Regions from separate parts of the Cerasibacillus sp. genome, predicted to be linked through region 1. Evidence: a T-box and tRNA genes for the amino acid it is inferred to sense, from the RefSeq annotation. Region 1 holds a T-box; the other holds one or more tRNA genes.

Region 1 (4,893 bases):
GTTAACAAAATATGATGCACCAATCCTCTCATTCATTATTTGATGCTAGTTATGTCCCCACCTTTTTTATCATTTTTTCTTATATTCATACATATAGATAATGATGATATAAATGTGCGGATGACGCATGTAAATAAAAAGGGGTGAAACATTTGAATAATGATTCCTTTGTTTATAGCTTTGACTTAAAAGAATCACTATTTATGGAAGACAGTCTTGGTATTTCTGAAATAAGACATATTTCACTTGAACCGGATATTTCAATCCAAGCATTTAATGATTATTATTCAATTCGTGGTGTCATCATCTTATCGGGTGAATATATTCAGGAACCATTGAATCAATTGACTGACTCTCTCTCTGCGGTTAATGATTTTGATTTTAAACGTTATATCGAAAACACAATTGATTTAGGTGAAGGTATTGCCGAATTTACACATCGTTTTCCAGTGGAAATCTCTGTTCCAAGTTACCGAGTGAAGGACATGAATGAAGTTGCGGTTCATATTGCTTCTTTTGATTATGAATTACCAAGTGCTGATAAGTTAATCATTGATGCGACGGTTCAAATACAGGGCATTCAAGGAGAGGCGACAATAAGTGAGGCCACAACAAGTGAGCGAATAAACGGGGATAACAATGAAGTTGACGGATTTAACGAGATGAATGCTGAAGATGTTTTTTCATTTGAAGTCATAAATAACGATGATGATAAACGCAAGACACAAAAAAATGATGTCGCATTAAATCAATCTCGTGATCAGTCTAAACAAACAGCAAAGGTTGAAGAACTAGAAGATGACCAAGACGTCGTAATGAATCACTTCCCAACTTTACCTGCATTACGTGAAGAGGAAGGGAGTGAAATAATCGAAGAAACGACTGAGGAAAAACTAGATGATGAGAAGGTGGACGAAGATGATCGACTGTTGTTTAAGAAGAAAACCCAATCTTTAGAGGAATTTTTTGCTAAAGATAAGATAGCTGAAAAAAGCTCTACAGAAGAATCAGCGATAACAGCAGAAGCAGAGACTGTGATGACTGAGTCACAAGGTGAAGGGGCAGAAGTAATGGATGAATCAGAAGCCACGGACCGTGAAGAGCTATCTGAATCTGAAGAAAAGCCGCAGCTCCATTTTCTATCCGACATGATTCAAAATGAAGAAGAATCCTTTACACAAATGCGTCTTTGTATCGTACAAAAAGAAGATACATTAGAATCGATAGCCGAACGATATAAAACAACATCACTTCATATTTTAAAGAAAAACCATCTTGACGATGATGCGGTTTCTGAAGGACAATTACTTTATATACCGATAAGGAAAAATAAATAAACACTCACCCCTTGTCATCATGCCAAGGGGTATTTTCTTAAATCCATTCTTGATAAAAAGCGACAAATAATAAAACAAAGATGGCTAAAATAATCACGTCTAATGTTGTTGGGAAAAGTAATGTGCGGATTAATTGAAAGATTAATAAAGGTAATGTACATCGTTCAATAATGATGATCCATTTACGCGCCCAAGGTGGAAGTCGATAGCGATAATAACGTGACATTCTATATGACACCTCAATTCTTGAAAGAACATTATCGGGATTGTGTAATATTATATGATTACCAGGCTTTATCTTGTGAAATAGAATATGCATTAACATGTAATAAATAACATTCTAATGTTGCATTTTGATTAAAGATTGGTTAAACTAACTATAATAATATGAAATGCGATGAAGAGGAAGAGTACAAACACATAAACCTAACAGAGAGGGAAATAAGGGCTGAAAGTTTCCTAGGTAATATGATTTGGAAGTCGCCTCAGATGCAGCTTCTTTGAAAAAAGTAGAAGAAGCCGGTTTATGACCGTTAATTCGATTAAGTGTATGGGGATCATATGCCCATAAACAAAGGTGGTACCGCGAAAATAGGCTTTTCGTCCTTTATGGATGAAAAAGCTTTTTTTATATTTTAAGGAGGTTTTAAACATGTCAGAACAACCACTGCCTACGAAATATAATCCACAAGAGGTTGAAAAAAACCGCTATCAATTCTGGGTAGATGGGAAATATTTCGAAGCGAAATCAGATCCTGAAAAAGAACCTTTCTCAATCGTTATTCCCCCACCAAACGTGACGGGAAAATTACATCTTGGGCATGCCTGGGATACAACGATGCAAGATACCGTTGCTCGCATGAAACGCATGCAAGGCTATGATGTCCTGTGGCTTCCAGGAATGGACCATGCTGGTATTGCAACACAGGCAAAAGTAGAAGAGAAATTACGTGAAGAAGGCGTATCACGTTATGATCTAGGACGTGAGAAATTTTTAGAGAAAGTATGGGATTGGAAAGAAGAGTACGCATCTTTTATTCGAAAACAATGGGCTAAATTGGGACTTGGTTTAGATTATTCGCGAGAACGTTTTACAATGGATGAAGGATTGTCAGATGCCGTTCAAGAAGTATTCGTTCGCTTGTATGAAAAAGGGTTCATTTACCGCGGAGAATATATTATTAACTGGGACCCTCAGACAAAAACAGCATTATCTGATATTGAAGTGATTTACGAAGAAGTTCAAGGTCATTTCTATCATATGCGCTATCCAATAAAAGATAGTGACGAAACGATTGAAATAGCTACAACACGCCCGGAAACGATGTTAGGTGATACAGCAGTCGCTGTACATCCGGATGATGAACGTTATCAACATTTAATTGGTAAGACAGTTATTTTACCGCTTGTCGGTCGTGAGATTAAAATTGTAGCCGATGATTATGTCGATATGGAATTTGGTTCAGGTGCAGTTAAAATTACACCGGCACATGATCCAAATGACTTTGAGATTGGAAATCGTCATCAGTTAGAACGTGTTCTCGTTATGAATGAAGACGGGACAATGAATAAAAACGCAGGCAAATATGAAGGAATGGACCGTTTCGAATGTCGTAAACAAATTGTGAAAGACTTACAAGATATAGGTGTTCTCTTTGAAATTGAAGAACATACCCATCAAGTCGGTCATTCAGAGCGTAGTGGGGCAGTTGTAGAACCGTATTTGTCAACACAATGGTTTGTTAAAATGCAACCATTAGCGGAAACGGCAATCAACATGCAAGAAGGGGAAGAAAAAGTTAATTTCGTTCCTGATCGTTTCGAACGGACATATATGCACTGGATGGAAAATATCCGTGACTGGTGTATCTCTCGCCAATTATGGTGGGGACACCGTATTCCAGCTTGGTATCATAAGGAAACAGGGGAAGTTTATGTTGGTAAAGAGGCTCCTGAAGATATTGAAAACTGGAAACAGGATGAAGATGTACTAGATACATGGTTCTCTTCAGCGTTATGGCCATTTTCTACAATGGGTTGGCCAGATGAATCAGCTGAAGATTATAAACGTTATTTCCCAACCGATGTCCTTGTAACCGGATATGATATTATTTTCTTCTGGGTTGCGCGGATGATTTTCCAGTCAAAAGAATTTACCGGGAAACGTCCGTTTAAAGATGTGCTCATTCACGGATTAATTCGTGATTCAGAAGGAAGAAAGATGAGTAAATCATTAGGTAATGGTGTTGACCCAATGGATGTCATCGATCAATATGGTGCCGATTCATTACGTTATTTCTTATTAACTGGTTCTACACCTGGGCAGGATTTACGTTTCTATTGGGAAAAGGTTGAATCAACATGGAACTTCGCTAATAAAGTTTGGAATGCTTCTCGATTTGCCTTAATGAATATGGAAGGCTTTACGTATGACGATATTGATTTAACTGGCGATTTATCTCTTGCAGATAAATGGATTTTAACACGACTGAATGAAACGATCGAACAAGTGACAAAGAATACGAATAAATATGAGTTCGGTGAAGCAGGTCGTTATTTATACAACTTTATCTGGGATGAGCTATGTGATTGGTATATTGAAATGGCAAAGCTTCCTTTATATGGTGATGATGAAACTCAGAAACAAACGACTCGATCTGTCTTAGCTTATGTGTTTGATATGACGATGCGTATGCTTCATCCGTTTATGCCATTTATAACTGAAGAAATATGGCAAAAACTTCCACACAAAGGTGAGTCAATTACGGTCGCAAGTTGGCCAGAAGTAAACGAACAGTTCCATGACGAACAGGCTGCTAAGGAAATGAAGCGACTTGTTGCCATCATTAAAGCTGTTCGTAATATTAGAGCCGAAGTTGACACACCAATGTCTAAAGAAATTCATCTTATGATTCAAGCAGAAACAGAAGCTGTTCAAGCAGAACTTGAAAATGAGCGTCTCTATTTAGAACGTTTCTGTAATCCAAGTCAACTAGATATTGGAACAGATTTAGATATCCCGGAACAAGCGATGTCAGCAGTTGTGACAGGTGCTCAAGTCTATTTACCATTAGAGGGCTTGATTGATTTCGATAAAGAAATTGCCCGTTTAGAGAAAGAATTGGAGAAATGGACGAAAGAGGTTGAACGCGTTCAGAAGAAACTAAGCAATAAAGGCTTCGTTGAAAAAGCACCAGAAGCGGTTGTAGAAAAAGAAAGACAAAAAGAGATTGACTACCTAGATAAACAACGTAAAGTACAGGAGCGTCTAGCAGAATTAAAAGGATAAAAAAATGAGGCCCAAGAAGTTACGATATCTTCTTGGGTCTTTTTTATTGACGTTCTAACTCTATCTTCTCTTTAATAAAAGATAAATACTTGCCAACTGTATTTATTGATGATACAGCACTTAATGTACGTGATCCGACAACGTCTTCTATTTCATTAAATATCAAGTCACCCGAATGATTGAATAAAAAGTCAATCCCAACCATTCCAAAATCAAAATGATTAATGATTTGTTGAATCAATGCACTTTCACTATGAGATAAATTAT
Region 2 (4,893 bases), on a different contig from region 1:
GTGCTTTTATAGTGTGTTGCTTTTCAATAGGTGTCAAGCTATTCCAAAATATCCTCGGTTGTGTAAAGAAGTCGTTAAATGACTTACTCCTGCCTCTTATGACATGCCCTTCGACTTTTTTAGGATAATGAACATAGCCGCCTTCTTCTGGAGGCGTTGTATATGGGGTGTTATCTGCTATTGAATTTTTATGATAATTAACCTGGTCAACATCGATTCGATACCGCATATACCCTTTTCGCTGATTATTATGGAACGGGCAAAGTGGTCGATTAATTGGTAAATCTTGAAAGTTAGCGCTGCCAAGTCGATGGTATTGTGCACTTTGATAAGTAATTAATCTTCCTTGTAGGACAGGATCATTAGAAAAATCAATTCCCGGTACGACATTTGCAGGGTTAAATGCGACTTGTTCTAATTCCGCAAATTCATTATCAACATTTTTATTTAAAGTCATCTTACCGATTATGTGAACAGGAACAAGTTCTTCTGGCCAAAACTTTGCCGGATCGAGAACATCAAAGTCGAATTTGAATTCATCCTCCATCGCAATCAACTGAACACCTAATTCATATTCAGGATAAGCCCCTCTATCAATCGCCTCTCTTAGATCTCTTCGATGATAATCAGGGTCTATTCCCCCTATTTTCTGTGCCTCATCTTGAAGCAGGGAGTGTACGCCGAGAACAGGCTTCCAAACAAATCTAACAAAAGTAGCTACACCTTCGTCATTAACAAATAAATACGTATTAATCGACCATGATTCCATCATTCGGTAATTTTTTACAATACCTCTATCGGACATAATCCACAACACCATATGAAGTGCTTCTTGATTATTTGCGACATAATCCCAGAAATTATCATGGGCTCCTGAAGCTGTCGGCATACCACTCCGCGGCTCTGGCTGATATGCATGCATTACATCGGGAAATTTCATTGGATCTTGATTAATTAAGACCGGCATTGAAATCGTTGTCAAATCGTAATTACCTTCTTCTGTATAAAACTTAACTCCCTTGCAACGTAAATCTCTCGCTGTATCTTTAGAACCTCTATCACCTTGAACGGTAGAAAATCGAACAAACACAGACGTCTTTTTGCCAGCTTCTTGCAAAAATCCAGCTTTTGTAAATTGTTTCATCGACTGATAACATTCAAATTCTCCATGTGCTCCATAACCTCGCGCATGAACCACTCGTGACGGTATTCTTTCACGTACAAAGTGTGTCATTTTTTCAAAATAATGCCAATCCTCATGTAATGACGGCCCGCGTTCACCAGCTTTTAATGTTTCTTGGTCATTTGATATTTTTCTCGATTGATTCGTTGTCATTGGCTTCCCTGTATTTCTTACACGAAACTCTTCCAACTGTTCATTTTTACTATTCATGGGTTTCTGATTTCTTGAAGCTGACTTATCATTATCCATATAAACACCCACCCATTAAAAATATTTCAATCCACTTAAATACTTATGCTTCGTTTGTATATAATAGAACACTACTCCATCTTTATTTTTTATTTTGGCTATACAAAAAAATGTAATATTAATTTGGATTTTCTATGTAAAAGAGAAGTCGCTTGGATGATAGAATTTGTGGTTTTTCCCTGAAGGAATCTTACGACGTATTCATCAGATATTATTCATTTTCTTTTTTTTTCAAAAAACCCTTGACTTTTATTACCATCGTCAATATAATAGTAAATGTTGACGCAATAAATGATTCCGTAGCTCAGCTGGGAGAGCGCTACCTTGACAGGGTAGAGGTCGTTGGTTCGAGCCCAATCGGAATCACTAATAAAGCGCTTGTTCCTGTAAAGGTTCAAGCGCTTTTGTTTTGCTAACTTATATAAAAATATCTAATATTAGTTTTATATTAATTATTTTCCTAGCTCGTCGAAATTCTATAATAGTCTCCGGAGTTCTTTAATCTGTATTTATAATCAATATTATAGAAGTGCGGTATGAAAGAATTTCATTATAAATACATTATTCACCAAATGCGTGATTTGTTTTATCAATAATTTTCCCATTTTTAGCGTTAATTTGATATAAAATTTTTGGAAAACTTTTATCACTATTTGGTTCACGTGAACTAATAATAACGACCCAAGAATCATAGAGCTTTATAGAACCACGATAACTCATTTTTGTTCTTTCTATGCTATAAATTTCAAAATTACTATTATTAGGTTTAAAAGAAGGAGCGTCATTTAAAGCAATTTCCTGGGCCCTCTCTTTATCTATTTGTTCATTTGCTGTGGTTCCATTTTCATTGTTAGTATGTTTCGAACAACTAACCGCCAATATTATGATGAAAACGAGTATAACAACAATAAAGTTTTTCCTTTGTACCAAATCTGCTCCCCCTATTAGTTAAGAACGTTTTCTAATATCTTCCTATTTATTTCATCTTTGGGGTTCCAGGAACTTTGGAAATTATATTATGGATATGACTGAATGTTCCACCTGACGCGGTGTGAGATCCTCTTAATTCGTTACCCCAATAAATATCCTTACTCTATAATGTCTTGTCTTTTTATTGATTAGTTATATTAATATAACATAAATAAAATGAATATTTCGTCTTATTTGGTCGACATAATAAATATTTCTAAAAAATACGATAATAGAAACATAGAGGAACCTCAATTCCCCTGCTTCACTTAATATCGCCTTATGGACTGAGGAATGACTCACGACACGCCTTAATGCTGGACCCGACATTTTTTCATCACTCCGATTCAAAAAATTATTATTATCCAATATGCCCCGAAATTTATATAAAATAACTATCAAAGCTGTATAAAAACATTTCAGAGTGGTGTTAATTTATCAATAATTTACACATTTATGTTATTTGTATTATCCATATAGTAAGATAGGGTATGGGCAAAAGTGTTTTATCAAAGAAAAATCTGAACGAGGTGCATATTCACACTTCAGAAATATTCTTCGTTAAAAAAGTAGATTGTTCGTCTTTGGGTTAAACATATTATTTTTTGTCCAAACCTCGTTCGATATGGATATGATTCAAATAACTTCTTATTGGAGGATAAAAATATGTTCATAGTAAATGTTGAGGGCGCGATTGTTAAAAATGATCAATGGCTAATTATTGAACGAAGTAAAAAAGAGGAGCATGCGGCAGGTTTACTCTCTCTCGTAGGTGGTAAAGTGGAACAAGAAGGTAACACGACCGATATTTTAGAAAGAACTGTAAAGCGTGAGATTTTTGAAGAAGTCGGAATAAAAGTAAAAGATACCATTAAGTACATTCATAATACTTCTTTTGTAACAGATTCTGGTGAAGACGTTATTAATATTGTATTTCTTTGCGAATATAAATCTGGTCAAGCAAGCGCTAAAAGTAAAGATGAAGTCGAATCGGTCCATTGGATGACTTCTCAACAAATAGAAAATCATCCTTATGCCCCATCATACTTAAAAGAAAGCATCTTACTAGCTAATAAAATCATCACTACAATGAATAATTGTTAAGGAGTTCAGATGACTAAAAACATATATATTATTAGACATTGTGAAGCAACTGGACAATCTCCTGATTCACCATTAACGGAAAAAGGATTTATTCAAGCAAACGAACTGTCTGATTTTCTATCTGATCTAAAGACCGATAAAATTATTTCTAGTCCTTTCTTACGAGCGATTCAAACAATAGAGCCATTTGCAAAGAAGAAAGATATAGAGATTGAACAAGATAGCCGCCTATCCGAACGCGTCCTTAGTTCCGTCTTTTTTCCAGATTGGATGGATAAACTAGAAGCGACATTCCTAGATTGGGATTTGAAATATGAAGGTGGAGAATCCAGTAACGAAGCTATGAATCGGATTGTAGAGGTCGTAAATGATGTCGTGGCAAGTCATGCTGAAAATACGATGATCGTCGCACATGGCGGGATAATATCTATATTATTAAATCACTATGATAAGAATTATGGCTTTGAAGAATGGAAGCGTTTAAGCAACCCAGATGTGTATCTTTTGGAATTTCTTCAAAATAGTCGTCATATTAAACGTTTATGGCAAGATTAATCGGGCTGACCTTCGATAACTTACGAAGGTCTTTTTTTGTGTCATCAATTTATAATACCTTTTCCATGCCATCCTTATTTAACCAATCATACCTTTCCGTAATTTACAAACAATAATTATAGTGTATGAATAAGGAGTGACACTTTTTATGAAGTATTTTTTACCAATCTTTAGTTTTGTCATATTTCTTATAACTGGGTGTTCTCCAGAAAAAAGTGAATTCGGTGAAGAAACAGTTGAAAATATGGCCATGAGCGATAAAGTTCAAGTCTTGTTTTCAGAAGGGAGAAAACAAGTTGTCCTGCAATCCGAAGAAGCCAAACAACAAATCCTGCAAAATAACCTTATTGAACAAGAGTCCATTTTAAATGACCCTACTTTACGTGAGGAATACTTAAATATAATGATGTCAGCTAATGACATGATTGCCCAAGACGAGAAAGGCATGGAAAAATTAAAACAACAAATGATTACTGTTATGGATGATATCCAGCAAGATAAAAAACAAAATATTAAGTTAGTTGAAGGTTCCCTTGCTTCACGAAAAAGAGCAATTGAGGCAGGTGACAAATTAAAAACGAACATATTAAAACAAAATGTAGCTGAAGAGGAATTAAGATTGCATCATCCCGCTACAAATCAAAAAGTGAAGGAACTATCACTCACTCTCAATAAACTTCTTTTAGATGACCCCAAATTCAGCAAAAAAATGATGGAACAAAATGTGATTCTCTTACAACAAATTGCCCAAAGTCCGTCATCACGTTCGAAAATGGCCGACGCCATGCTTCTCATTATGAAAGACCCGAAAATTCAAGCTGAAATGAAATTAA

Evidence for each region. A T-box is a leader RNA that pairs with one kind of tRNA and senses whether it is charged. The one in region 1 lies ahead of VIG73_RS07815 (valine--tRNA ligase), so its partner is inferred to be a tRNA-Val.
Region 2: it encodes a tRNA-Val, which carries the amino acid that the T-box ahead of VIG73_RS07815 (valine--tRNA ligase) is inferred to sense. The anticodon was not compared.

The regions. Positions count from the first base shown of each region.
Region 1 covers NZ_DATBTY010000040.1:102,951-107,843, forward strand. The annotation lists gene spoVID (stage VI sporulation protein D) at 153-1,337, shown strand; gene VIG73_RS07810 (hypothetical protein) at 1,375-1,563, opposite strand; T-box leader at 1,726-1,948, shown strand; gene VIG73_RS07815 (valine--tRNA ligase) at 1,990-4,626, shown strand; gene VIG73_RS07820 (ATP-grasp domain-containing protein) at 4,670-4,893, opposite strand, start outside.
Region 2 covers NZ_DATBTY010000068.1:51,567-56,459, reverse strand. The annotation lists gene VIG73_RS11835 (catalase) at 1-1,432, opposite strand, end outside; tRNA gene VIG73_RS11830 (tRNA-Val) at 1,726-1,798, shown strand; gene VIG73_RS11825 (hypothetical protein) at 1,994-2,362, opposite strand; gene VIG73_RS11820 (NUDIX hydrolase) at 3,068-3,505, shown strand; gene VIG73_RS11815 (histidine phosphatase family protein) at 3,515-4,060, shown strand; gene VIG73_RS11810 (hypothetical protein) at 4,209-4,893, shown strand, end outside.